Regions from separate parts of the Lysinibacillus sp. FJAT-14222 genome, predicted to be linked through region 4. Evidence: riboswitches for the same ligand, from Rfam matches in the RefSeq annotation. Region 4 holds a riboswitch; each other region holds the start of a gene.

Region 1 (3,196 bases), on a different contig from region 4:
TCGCTAAATCTGCCGCGTGTGCAGCAATTTTATACGTAATCACCCCTACACGAACATCCTCACGATTTGGTAAGCCGAGATGCTCTTTAGGCGTCACATAACATAGCATTGCCGTACCAAACCAACCGATCATCGCAGCACCAATAGCCGATGTAATATGGTCATAGCCAGGCGCGATATCTGTTGTTAGCGGCCCTAAAGTATAGAAAGGAGCTTCCTTACACACCTCTAACTGCTTGTCCATATTTTCTTTAATAAGATGCATTGGCACATGCCCTGGTCCTTCTACCATCACCTGTACATCATGCTTCCAGGCAATTTGCGTTAATTCCCCTAGCGTTTCCAGCTCCGCAAACTGAGCCTCATCATTTGCATCTGCAATGGAACCAGGACGTAAACCATCACCTAAAGAGAAGGCAACATCATATGTTTTCATAATTTCACAGATTTCTTCAAAATGTGTATATAAGAAGCTTTCTTGATGGTGATATAAACACCACTGTGCCATAATCGAGCCTCCTCGAGATACTATGCCTGTTACACGATTAGCCGTTAATGGCACATAGCGTAGCAGAACCCCTGCGTGAATCGTGAAGTAATCAACACCTTGCTCGGCCTGCTCAATCAACGTATCACGATACACCTCCCACGTTAAATCCTCTGCCACACCATTTACTTTTTCTAGCGCTTGATAGATTGGCACCGTTCCTACAGGCACCGCGGCATTACGAATAATCCATTCACGTGTCGTATGAATATGCTTACCAGTCGACAAATCCATAATGTTATCAGCACCCCAACGTGTCGCCCATGTCATTTTTTCTACCTCTTCCGCAATAGAGGATGACACTGCTGAATTTCCAATATTAGCGTTAATTTTCACGTGGAAGTTACGTCCAATAATCATTGGCTCGGCCTCAGGGTGATTAATATTAGAGGGCAAAATTGCACGCCCTGCCGCGATCTCTGAGCGCACGAATTCAGGATCCATATTTTCGCGAATCGCTACAAATTCCATCTCTGAAGTAATAATTCCCTTTCGTGCATAGTGAAGCTGTGTTACATTTTTACCTTTCTTCGCACGTAAAGGCTTTCTAGATAAATCCGGAAAAACATTTTCATTCATTCGTGGATCATCAGCTTTGCGGAATCCATTATCTTCTGGCTTGATTGTACGACCTTCGTATTCTTCGACGTCACCTCGTTCTTTGATCCATGCACTACGTAAAGCTGGCAATCCTTTCGTAATATCCACCTTATACTCAGGATCTGTGTACGGGCCACTCGTATCATAAACACGTACTGGCGCATTTTCCTCTTCACCAAAGCTACCTGTCGTCGGACTTAAAGCAATTTCACGCATTGGCACTAAAATATCTGATCGAGATCCTTCTACATACACTTTTTTACTTCCATCAAAACTTGACATAATCGTAATATTCTTATCGCTAACTGTTGTCATAAACTACTTCGCTCCCTTTTCCATTTATACAAGGACCGAATCTAGCTCACCCAAACAAAAAATCAATTTCGCCTTGGCGTAATTGCGTCCGGATTTTGAATTGTGCCCGCACAATTCATTCCTTTTAAAATCCGTGACATCCGCCGGAGGCTTGTCTTCATTCAGCAGGTGTTTGGGCACCCACTGATAAGGAATCTTAACCGCATACATCTCATCACTCGCAAAGATAGGAGTCTTCTGCTGAATGAAGACAAAAAGCCGAATCCAAAGAAAATTTTGGATCCGGCTAAGAATGTAAAGGTATAGTTATTGCAAAAAACAGAGAGTGCAATAATGATTAACTTTCCCACGCTGGTATGAGCCAGATCAGGTCCAAAGGGTCAAGAAACCTCTATGCGTTTCCCTCTCAGCCTGACTCATCAGACTCCCCTAGTTAGTGCTATTAAGTTTGATGCTAGTGTAGCAGATATTGCTAATAGATGGAAGCTTCATTTGAATATTTTCGGCTCATCATCATAAAGTGTGGTTGATTTCCGTTCCGGCTGAGCGCTTTCCTGGGGGCGTCCGATGAGCCGTTTGGGGCAACAGGATGTTGGTCACGAAGGCGTTATCACAGGACGTGATGCTTTTAGCCTTCGTTCCCCTACTTGCTCGCTCCAGGGTCTCATCTGTGACGCTAATCCCCAAGGAGTCGCCCAGCCTCCACTTGGCATACGTTTTAAAAAATATAATCCCTAACTTTTGGTGATTAGCTTATTTTTAAAAATCAGAAGGAAAGCCGCTTACTCCAGATGGCTGTCACTTCTTCCGAATAACATCCAGCCGTTAGGTAAACAACAGTTCCGCTACATAAATTACAATCGTCACTGTAATACAGCTTACAATTGTTGAAAATAAAACCGTTTGTGCAGCGGTTGTCGATTCCACACCATATTCTAATGCCAGACTAGAGCTATTTCGTGATGTCGGAAAAGCACTAGCTATAAAAAGTGATTGTGCCACGACACCATCTAAGCCAAGTACAAAAATGATAAGTAAAGCTACAGCTGGTCCTATAATTAGTCGTGTAAAACAGCTAATGAATACTGTCTTATTGAACATTGATTTAATTTCAAGCTGTGATAGTTGAGCTCCTAATGTTATTAGGGCTACAGCAATAAAGCCATCTGCCACATGGTCTACCGGAATTTTTATAAACTGCGGAATAGTAATATTAAAATAGTTCATTGCCACACCAATTATAAGCGCATGGATAATAGGCATTTTGAGAAAGTCTTTTACAATAGACATGCCCGATTTTGTTGAAGAAATTAAATTGTACAAGCCATATGTATAGGTCGTCATATTTTGAAATATTACGAGAATGACCTGAATCGCTACTCCAATCGGCTGTGTTACGAAAATCATTTGCGCGACCGGAATACCATAGTTGCCTGAATTAATAAGGACAACACTATTTTTAAACACTGCAGCCTCTGTTTTTACTAAACCGAGCCCCTTTGCTATAAAGTGACTAAGCACCATTTGACTTCCTATAAAGAGTAAAATAAATAACGCAACTTCCCCAAGTACAGACAGCTCTATGCTCGTTTCATATAAATTCACAAAAACAGCTGCTGGCATGAAGCAGTATGTAATAAGCTGAGATAGCGCCTTTAAATTAAAGCGAAATTTCTTTTGTAAAACTGCACCAAGTACTAGAAGTATTAAAATAGGAGCTACAATTTGGAAGAA
Region 2 (3,196 bases), on a different contig from region 4:
GAGAATAGGATAAAATAGCTCCCGAATAAACGTAAAACGATGTAATAACACGGCAACCGTTAGCCCACACAATATCCCAATGGCAAGGCCTAGAAGTGCTAATTGAACAGTTGCTAAAGCATGCGGCACAAACGTGTCATACGATTGAAAGCCCTCCATCAAAATGGCACTTGGCGCGGGCAATAGCCAATGTGGAACGTCTGCAAAGCGGACAATTAGTTCCCATATGAATAAGAGGAAGGCGATAAAAAATATCGTCCTTCCTTGTTTTATTGCTTGCTTCATCACTGATATTTTTCCGTTAAGGTTCCCATTGTAATACCAGTTGGCTGATATAAAATTTTCACTTGCGTAATCACATTAATAGCACCAAGCTCAATCATTTTGTCATTCATTTTTTCAATGATTAGTAGCAAAGTCGATAGTTCACCTTCCATTGTTGTTTCTAGTGGGTGAACTTCATATTTCACCCCTGATGCATCAATAACCGCAATCGCTGCATCGACAAATGGGATCACATCTTCATATTTTTCAGTTTTCGGGATAATTTGTACACTTATTAATGAGTTTGCCATATTACTTTGTCTCCTTTTTTGGTAAAAAGTCATTTGTAAATGCTTGTTCTGCGTTAAATTCGCCCTCTAAAACTTTGTTGCTTTCCATCCATTTCGCGTAGTTTTCCCAAACAGTAAGTTTTTGCTCGCCCCATTGAGGAGCGTCATCTTGATACTTATCTGCTAGCCACTCCTGACCTTTATGCACAAGGTCTTTATCTAAATCAGGTACCGCTTCTAGTAAAATATCAGCTGCCTCACTTGGGTGATTTATCGCATATTCATAGCCCTTTGCTGCAGCAGCGACAAATGCTTTGACTGTCTTAGGATCATCCTTAATCATTTTTTCGTTTGTAGCAAGTACAGGTGTGTAATAATCTAACAGATCACTATAATCTGTTAAATAAAGCATGTTCAGCTTTTCGCCACGAAGTTCTGCTTCAATACCTGTCACTGCATAATAAATCCACGCAAAATCAATATCTTTTTTCATCATTGTGAAGAAATCGATATCGCCTGCATTGACGATATCTAACTTATTAATATCCGCATTTTCTGTTTGCATAAGTGATTGTAGTACTGCTTGTTCAAGCGGTGCACCCCAGCCACCGTATGTTTTACCTTCAAAATCCTTAGGTGACGTAATGCCTTTTGATGCAATGGATGCGAAGCCAGAAGTATTATGTTGAATAATCGCTGCGATCGATACTAAAGGTACATCTTGCACACGTGCCTGTGTAATCCCTTCCTGATAGCTTACACCAAACTGAGCCTTACCAGACGCCACAAGCTGATCTGCACCTGCTTCACCAGGTAATAAAATATCAACATCTAAGCCCTGTTCCTTAAAGTAGCCAAGTTTTTTCGCTACATATAAACCTGTGTGATTTGTGTTCGGTGTCCAGTCAAGAACTACCGAGACTTTTGTTAATTCCTTAGTATCCTTTTTATCCTCCTTTTCACTACAGCCCACTAATGTTAAAAGCGCAGCCAACAGGATCAATAACCATTTTTTCATGCTGAATCCTCCCAGTAAGTAATTTGAAAGTGTTCATGAATGAATGTGTAACCAGAAGAAAGCGTATTCACGGTATGTCTGCACCTAAGCTTTGTGCATACAACAATTCTTGTAACATAAAAAACGCCTAGGAATTCCTCCCAGACGTTTTACAATCAGTATCAAAAATTTTCTTTTTTTGAATAGATGTTCCCTACGCTGGTACGAGCCAAATCAGGTTCAAAGGGTCAGCGTCTATCGGACACAATCTCAGCTGGCAACTACCAGCCCCCCTACATTCTTTCCATATGAACTTTTCGTGATTATTATACCCATATCTATCTGTAAATGACAAGGGTCTCTTTCATGTTAAAGCATTATATTGTCATGTCATTTCAGAAAGCAATGTCAGACATAGCCCTTATCCCAAAATAAACTTTATAATTAAGTGTATACATTTGTGATCACTCATTCGTTGTATAAGAGTAAGGAGGATCAGCAATGAAAAAAGAAAATGAACTAACCTCCTATCTAATCCATTTAGGAGAGGAAGTGTTCAATCTATTACTAGCGAAAGGAGCCAAAAAAGAGGATGCGGAAGATATAATTCAAACCACCTATTATAAAATTTATACGTTGTTAGATAGCCTCACAGAAAGCAATATACGCCCATGGTTTTTTAGAGTTTCACTTAATCAATATATTGACTTGAAAAGGAAAAAGGAGCAGAAAAACATTTACATCACTGAGGAAATATATTCAAAGCTCCAACACACCGATTATCATTTTGAGACATTGCTAAATAAGGATGAAATTTTCTATTTGTTAAAAGACATTAAAAAAGAATATAAAGAAATATTCTTTTTAAAGTATTACTATGATTTTTCATATGAAGAAATTGCTACTTTGTTGGATATTCAAGTAGATAGCGTCAAGCAAAAATTATATCGTGCACGTAAATTTATTCACTCAAAAATAGGAGGTAAACATGAATGGAAACTTCGTTAAATAACGCTTTAAAAAAGGCTAAACGAAAACAACTACTAAAAATTATCATCACTTCAATTATTGTAATATTAATTCTCTTACCCGTCTTTTATAAAACTGGTTCCTACTTTGCAACGGAAAGTTCTAAAAGACTTAAAGAACATCTTTTTTTACATAATGACATTGCAGAACCTAATATTCAAGTCGACTCTCAAGTAACGGTAAGTAATTCATCAATGTTTGGTGGAAACATTATCACAAACCGTTCTAAGAATATTAACGGTTATGTAGTTCAATGGAGCACACTTACAAGTTCATTTGGATGGTTTCGAGGCAAAATTGACAAGAACGAGTTAACACCAGGATTTTATTGGTCTGATACAGAGTTCTATGAGTACGATAAACAGACAAAGACTAAATTTGCGACATTTTATCACCCATCCATAAAAAAATACCATGACGGTGTACAAAACGAACTAGGTGAAATTTCGCAAATGGAGAATCACGTTGCAGAAGTTGCCGTATCTTTTAACAAACCTTATACATTAAAAGAAATACAAGGGAAGATTCCTAGCAATCTAAACATTGTATGGTTGTATATGGCATCACCAATTATGGATGAAAGTAAAGGACCTGCTGGTGTAGAGGTTTATGGATT
Region 3 (3,196 bases), on a different contig from region 4:
TTTCACAATGTACAGCAATGTCTCCAACTTCTCCAATTGCAACAGGATTTCCAAAATCATTGATAATTTCAACTGTATTACCCGGAGTAGGTTTACCCATTGAACCCATTCTAGCCCCCATTCCTACCATTGTACCAACAAGTAATGTATTTTCTGTTTGTCCATAGCCATCTCGTACTTGTAAATTCAAGACCTCCGAAAATACTTTTATCACTTCGCTATTTAAAGGTTCACCCGCTGACACAGCCTGACGGATTGTACTTAAATTGAAATCTTGTAAATTTTCAAGCGCTGCCATAAATCGATATTCGGTTGGTGTACAGCACAGAATATTAATATTGAATTTTTCAAGCAGCCCAAGATATGTTGCCGCATCAAAGTTACCTTTGTAGACAAATGCTGTTGCACCGCTTCCTAATGTAGCGAGGAACGGACTCCAGATCCATTTTTGCCAGCCTGGAGCTGCTGTTGCCCATACAATGTCACCTTCTTGGACACCTAACCAATTCGGTGCAGTCGTTCTTAAGTGTGCATAACCCCAACTATGTGTATGTACGGCTGCCTTTGGATTGCCCGTAGTACCACTCGTATATGCTAAAAATGCAATGTCTGTACTCTTAGTTGGTGTAGAACTTATATAGGTTGTTGGTTGGCTTTGCATTTTTTCAAGCAACGGCTGCCAAGGTTCATGTGCATAACCAATGACAAATCGCTGTATGTTTTGTAAATTTTCCACATCATTAAATTGTTCAATATAAGGCTCAAATGCAACAACACCTTTTGCATTAGCATGATTGATTCGATATTCAATATCTTTAGTTCTCAGCATTTCTGAGCTTGGGATAATGGTTAAACCTGCCTTTAAGGCAGCAATATATACGATATACGCTTCAACTGACCTCGGCACCATGACTAAAATAACATCACCTTTTGTTAAACCTTGAGATGTAAGTACATGCGCTGCCTGATTCGCCTTTTCAAGTAAAGTAGCATATGTTATGTACTGAATTTCCTCGTCTTCGTTATAAACTATTAATGCATTTTTGGTAGAATCCTTTGCATATTTTTCAATTTCCTCTGAAATGTTATACCATTCTGGTGCAATTAAATCTTGTCTTTTCATGGCAAATGCCCCCTTTTGTTATGCTCATTATAAAACTCAATTTTCATCATTTTCAATGGAAGGTACTCTATTTTAATAAAGTCATGACAACTATCATGCTCTGCTATATGGCATCAGTCACGAATTGGTTCTAAAAAATCTCCCTATTGAACACGAATGAAAAATATGGTACATTTTGGTCAACTAAAAGAATGATTGCAGGGGGACTCACTTAGAGTTGAGAAGGTAAAACCTGACCCTTTGAACCTGTTAGTTAATACTGACGTAGGGAGCAAATCACATCTAATTACTGATGAAGGGCTCTTTTGCGTGTTTTTTTTGCACGAAAAAGAGCCTTTTTTGCACGCTTACGTCCATCCAACAAGGAGGACTTAGATTGATATTTCGTACTATTCGTAAAAAAAATCCACTTATTCACTGTATTACCAATTACGTCGTGGCTAATTTTCAAGCAAATGGCTTATTAGCAATAGGTGCTTCTCCAGTCATGGCTGATGACAGTCATGAGGTTGAAGAAATGGTCACGATTGCCTCAGGCTTATTGATAAATATAGGTACCCTTAATGAGCATATGAAAGAATCAATGTTACTTGCAGGAAAAAAAGCAAATGCTCTTGGCATTCCCATTATTTTAGATCCTGTTGCTGCAGGTGCAACAACTTACCGAAAACAGACGGTACGGCAATTACTGAAGGAAATTAAGTTTGCAGCAATTCGTTGTAATATTGGAGAGCTTGCGGCTATTGCCAATGTAGACTGGCAACAAAAAGGCGTAGATAGTGGTCATGGTTCAATTTCTTTAGAAATAGAGGCAAAGCAAATAGCTCAACTTAATAATTGTATTGTTATTGTGACCGGTGAAAAGGATTTTATTACTGATGGCGAACATCAGCAATGGATTACAGGTGGAAATCCTCAAATGACAGAAGTCACTGGAACAGGTTGCTTATTGAGTGCCATTTGTTGTGCCGCCTACGCCACAGGAAATAAACCCTTTACCCAATTGGTAGATACATTGTCGCTTTATAAAAAAGTGGCAGAACAAGCTGCTTCTTCCACTCAATACATTGGCGATTTTCAAATTGCAGTATTGAATGAACTACACCGGCTTTCCAAGGATGGTGTAGAATGATGCATATTGTAACGACAATTGCAGGTTCAGATAGTGGTGGTGGCGCAGGCATACAGGCTGATTTAAAAACGTTTCAGGAATTAAAGGTATTTGGAACGTCTGTTATTACAGCTTTGACTGCCCAGAACACACTTGGTGTATCGGATGTCCTACCAATTGAAGTTAGCTTCGTTGAGAAACAACTTAAAGCGCTAATCGAGGATTTTTCAATAAGTGCTGTTAAAACAGGAATGTTGTTTTCCTCCGAAATAATTCAATCAATTGCACATATTTTATCCGAAGTAAATATTCCGCTTATTGTTGATCCTGTCATGATTGCAAAAGGTGGCGAAAGCTTATTACAGCAAGAAGCAATTGATGCAATACGTAGTTATTTACTACCTTTAGCAACAATCGTAACACCGAACATACCTGAAGCCGAAACCCTTGCCGGAAAGAAAATCAATTCTTTAGCAGATATTAAAGAAGCAGCTCATGTCTTATTACAAATGGGGGTTCAATGTGTCATTATTAAAGGCGGTCATTTAGCAGATCAATATTATGCGATTGATTATGTATTTTTTCAAGACGGTCGGTCATTTTCCATGCAGTCCTCTCGTATCGCAACAAAAAATACACATGGTACAGGCTGTACGTTTTCCGCTGCATTAACCGCTTTTCTTGGCCGTGGGTTACCTATAGAAGAAGCGATTGAGGAAGCAAAAAAATTTATTCAATTAGCAATTACTCACGATTTATCTATTGGTAATGGTCATGGTCCAACAAATCATTTTGCCTATCAAAACTATAAGGACTCCTGTGAGGTGATCATTCATGAAACGTAACGATCTACAGTTATATTTTATTATGGGTACTGGTAATGTTTTAAATAAGAAGCCAATAACCGTTCTAGAGAAGGCTCTACAATCTGGTATTACTATGTTTCAATTCCGTGAAAAAGG
Region 4 (3,196 bases):
TAAATGGTCAGAATACGAAAAAGCTGTCCTTTGAGCGTTATATTCAAATCAATTATTTAGATAAAATTACAGAGGCAGCGAATGTTCGTCTATATCATTTATCGAATGGTCAATTTGAGCTACGACGTTCGGATCGATTAGAAAAGCATGCAAAGCAAAGTGGGCTTGGGTTAGATGTATATGATGCCTATACGGATCAATTACGAGATGTGAAAACATTATCAGGTGGAGAAAAGTTTAATGCATCATTAAGTCTTGCCCTTGGTATGGCAGATGTGATTCAAAGCTTTCAAGGTAACATCCGCATTGAAACGATGTTTATTGATGAGGGCTTTGGTTCTCTCGATGAAGAAGCATTAAATAAGGCGATTGACACTCTCATTGATTTACAAGATTCTGGACGCATGATTGGTGTCATATCACACGTTGCAGAGCTAAAAGCTACAATGCCCGCAGTTCTGCATGTCGAAAAAACAATGAATGGTCATAGTCAAACATATTTTGAAGTGAAATAAAGTGAAAAGGCGTATCTCCGTTATATGGAAATACGCCCTTTTGTTATTTTTTAGTTACGTTAGGAGTCGTTCCTTTCTTTGTAGCGATTACTTTTTTTACAATTGGGATAACGATAGGTGCTAATTTTACGGCGGTTTTGACAACTTTAGATACTTTCATAAAATAACAGCTCCTTTAACTATTGGTACTATTTGTTTAGTTCGAATATAACATTATCGGATAACGCGAACAGCTTGAACAATATTCCAAATAAGAATTCCTATTGAAACGAGTAAGTAAATTGCGAATGAAGCAAACCAAATAATAAGAAAAGTACTGCTACTTGAATCTGGGTCAAAAGTGTTAAATGAAAAGGTTGAGATGACAAAGACTGCAAATAAGATAATTCCGAATCCGACTGGAATTAAATGTGATATTAGTGCTCGAATAGAGTGACTCTTTACGTAGCTATCTTTTGAAATAAAGTAAACAACTAATGGCACAATAAAAGGGGCGAAAAAAATACTGAGATAACTAAACGCAGATAAAATTTTTTGGTTCTCCATAGTTGTACCTCCTTTTTTAATATTTACGCATGAAAAACAGCAAAGTTTCAAAAAATAATGTGGAAGAGGTTGTAATCATAACAGTGTTTGCGTACAATGAGATTGTTCAAATAAATTAAGATGTAACGACCACAAGGGGAGCTGATGATGTCAGCTGAGACTGGGCACGTAATGCCTTGACTCTTTGAACCTGTAAGTTAACACTTGCGTAGGGATGTGGATAGAAACCGACACTTTTACGATGTGAGGCTCTGTCCTGGCATCGTTTTTTATCTTTATTCAGCTACTAAAAACATGATGAATGGAGATTAAGCCTTTTTGATGCCAGATAGGGACATATTTGCCAACAGTTTTCTATTCCTGCTCTTGTATCCTACATCGGAACAAAGGAGAGAATAATTATGGACAAAAAAAGACTTTTAATGCTTGTGGAAATTGCGATATTCGCAGCGATTGGCCTTGTGCTCGATCAGGTTTCCTTCCAAGTATGGGCACAAGGAGGCTCTGTTAGTCTAGTGATGGTGCCAATAATGTTAATGGCATTTCGTTGGGGTCTTATGCCAGGTCTGACAACAGGCTTACTTATTGGTGTTATGCAAACAATGTTTGGTGCCTTTATTATACATTGGCTTCAAGGATTACTCGATTATGGTGTTGCCTTCACAGTAGTTGGTTTAGCGGCCGTTGTTCGCCGACCAGTACTCGAGGCTGCTAAAAATTTAAACAAAAAGAAAATGGCACTTTATATTATTCTAGGAACTGTATTAGCAGGATTTTTACGATATGCAGCACATACCATTGCGGGCGCTGTATTTTTCTCAGAGTATGCTGGAGATCAAAATGCGTGGATTTATTCCATCATTTATAATGGAACATATATGCTACCAGCAACAATTTTAACAGCAATTGTGGGTGTTCTGTTATTCACAGCAGCTCCTCAATTAATGCAACGAAAATCATAACTATTATGCCCTTCACATGAGTGGAGGGTTTTTATTTTTATTAAATTGAATGTAGGATTGTTGCTTTTTTAGCTAGGTTAGGGATTGCGTATATTTATGTCATGCAAATAAGTTGATCTTCGTTACGACTGGGCGACTCCTTGGGGATCAGCGATAGAGGAACGAAGGCTAAAACCATCACATCCTGTGATAACGCCTTCGTGACCAACATCGGTGCCGCTGCCGCTTCGCTTTCGCGCAAAAAACATCTGTTGACCCGAGACCCTGGAGCGCAGCGGATGTTTTCTGTGCGAAAGCGTAGCGACAGCAACAACAAAAGCGGCTCATCGGACGCCCCCAGGAAAGCGCCCAGTCGGAACGGAAATCACCCCTACGTTACGGTAATGAGCCTATTTTCAGCACTTTACAATGTAAGATGGCATATAATATTTAAAGCGTTTAGCGTTTTATGCATAGAAAGTTATGTTATATTAAATAGTAGATATTAGATGAAAGGGACGTTAAAAATGATTGTAAAAACGCAAGAAGAGATTGAAGCCTTTAAAAAAATCGGCCGTATTTGTGCTGAAATTCGTGAAGCAATGCAGGCAGCTACAAAACCAGGTGTAACAACACTTGAGCTAGATGAAATTGCAGGCCGTATGTTTGCTGAAGCAGGAGCAGTTTCTGGACCTAAAGGGGAGTATGATTTCCCAGGATATACATGTATTAGTGTTAATGAGGAAGTGGCGCATGGTATTCCAGGTAAACGTGTGATTAAAGATGGAGATATCGTAAACATAGATGTATCTGGTTCATTAAATGGCTACTTTGCAGATACTGGCATTTCATTTGTAGTTGGTGAAGGCTACGAAGATAAAGAAAAGCTGTGTCGCGTAGCTAAAAGTGCTTTCGATCGAGCGATGACAAAAGTAAAAGCTGGATCAAAATTAAACCAAATCGGAAAAGCTGTTGAGCGTGAAGCATATGCCAACGATTTAACAGTGATTATGAACCTAACTGGTCACGGTTTAGGTCGTTCCTTACATGATGAGCCAAATCATATTTTAAATTATTATGATGCATGGGATTCTACAATTATGAAGGAAGGCATGGTGCTTGCCGTCGAGCCCTTCATCTCAGCGAAAGCGGAGCATATTGTGGAAGCTGGTGATGGCTGGACATTCATTACGC

What was found. Region 4 has a riboswitch for thiamine pyrophosphate ahead of thiT (energy-coupled thiamine transporter ThiT). Riboswitches for the same ligand answer to the same signal wherever they lie in the genome.
Region 1: linked by a shared signal. The riboswitch ahead of thiC (phosphomethylpyrimidine synthase ThiC) and the one ahead of thiT (energy-coupled thiamine transporter ThiT) in region 4 are both predicted to bind thiamine pyrophosphate.
Region 2: linked by a shared signal. The riboswitch ahead of AN161_RS05940 (ABC transporter substrate-binding protein) and the one ahead of thiT (energy-coupled thiamine transporter ThiT) in region 4 are both predicted to bind thiamine pyrophosphate.
Region 3: linked by a shared signal. The riboswitch ahead of thiM (hydroxyethylthiazole kinase) and the one ahead of thiT (energy-coupled thiamine transporter ThiT) in region 4 are both predicted to bind thiamine pyrophosphate.

Annotation. Positions count from the first base shown of each region.
Region 1 covers NZ_LIYL01000003.1:22,104-25,299, forward strand. Annotated here, with positions in the region: gene thiC (phosphomethylpyrimidine synthase ThiC) at 1-1,462, opposite strand, end outside; TPP riboswitch at 1,789-1,903, opposite strand; gene AN161_RS01505 (AEC family transporter) at 2,288-3,196, opposite strand, start outside.
Region 2 covers NZ_LIYL01000012.1:17,472-20,667, reverse strand. Annotated here, with positions in the region: gene AN161_RS05950 (ABC transporter permease) at 1-285, opposite strand, end outside; gene AN161_RS05945 (thiamine-binding protein) at 285-575, opposite strand; gene AN161_RS05940 (ABC transporter substrate-binding protein) at 577-1,572, opposite strand; TPP riboswitch at 1,746-1,856, opposite strand; gene AN161_RS05935 (RNA polymerase sigma factor) at 2,053-2,559, shown strand; gene AN161_RS05930 (sigma factor regulator N-terminal domain-containing protein) at 2,544-3,196, shown strand, end outside.
Region 3 covers NZ_LIYL01000001.1:75,018-78,213, reverse strand. Annotated here, with positions in the region: gene AN161_RS00265 (acyl--CoA ligase) at 1-1,123, opposite strand, end outside; TPP riboswitch at 1,313-1,411, shown strand; gene thiM (hydroxyethylthiazole kinase) at 1,500-2,255, shown strand; gene thiD (bifunctional hydroxymethylpyrimidine kinase/phosphomethylpyrimidine kinase) at 2,255-3,079, shown strand; gene thiE (thiamine phosphate synthase) at 3,069-3,196, shown strand, end outside.
Region 4 covers NZ_LIYL01000061.1:43,615-46,810, reverse strand. Annotated here, with positions in the region: gene AN161_RS25515 (SMC family ATPase) at 1-515, shown strand, start outside; gene AN161_RS25510 (DUF4870 domain-containing protein) at 729-1,061, opposite strand; TPP riboswitch at 1,186-1,293, shown strand; gene thiT (energy-coupled thiamine transporter ThiT) at 1,463-2,023, shown strand; gene map (type I methionyl aminopeptidase) at 2,530-3,196, shown strand, end outside.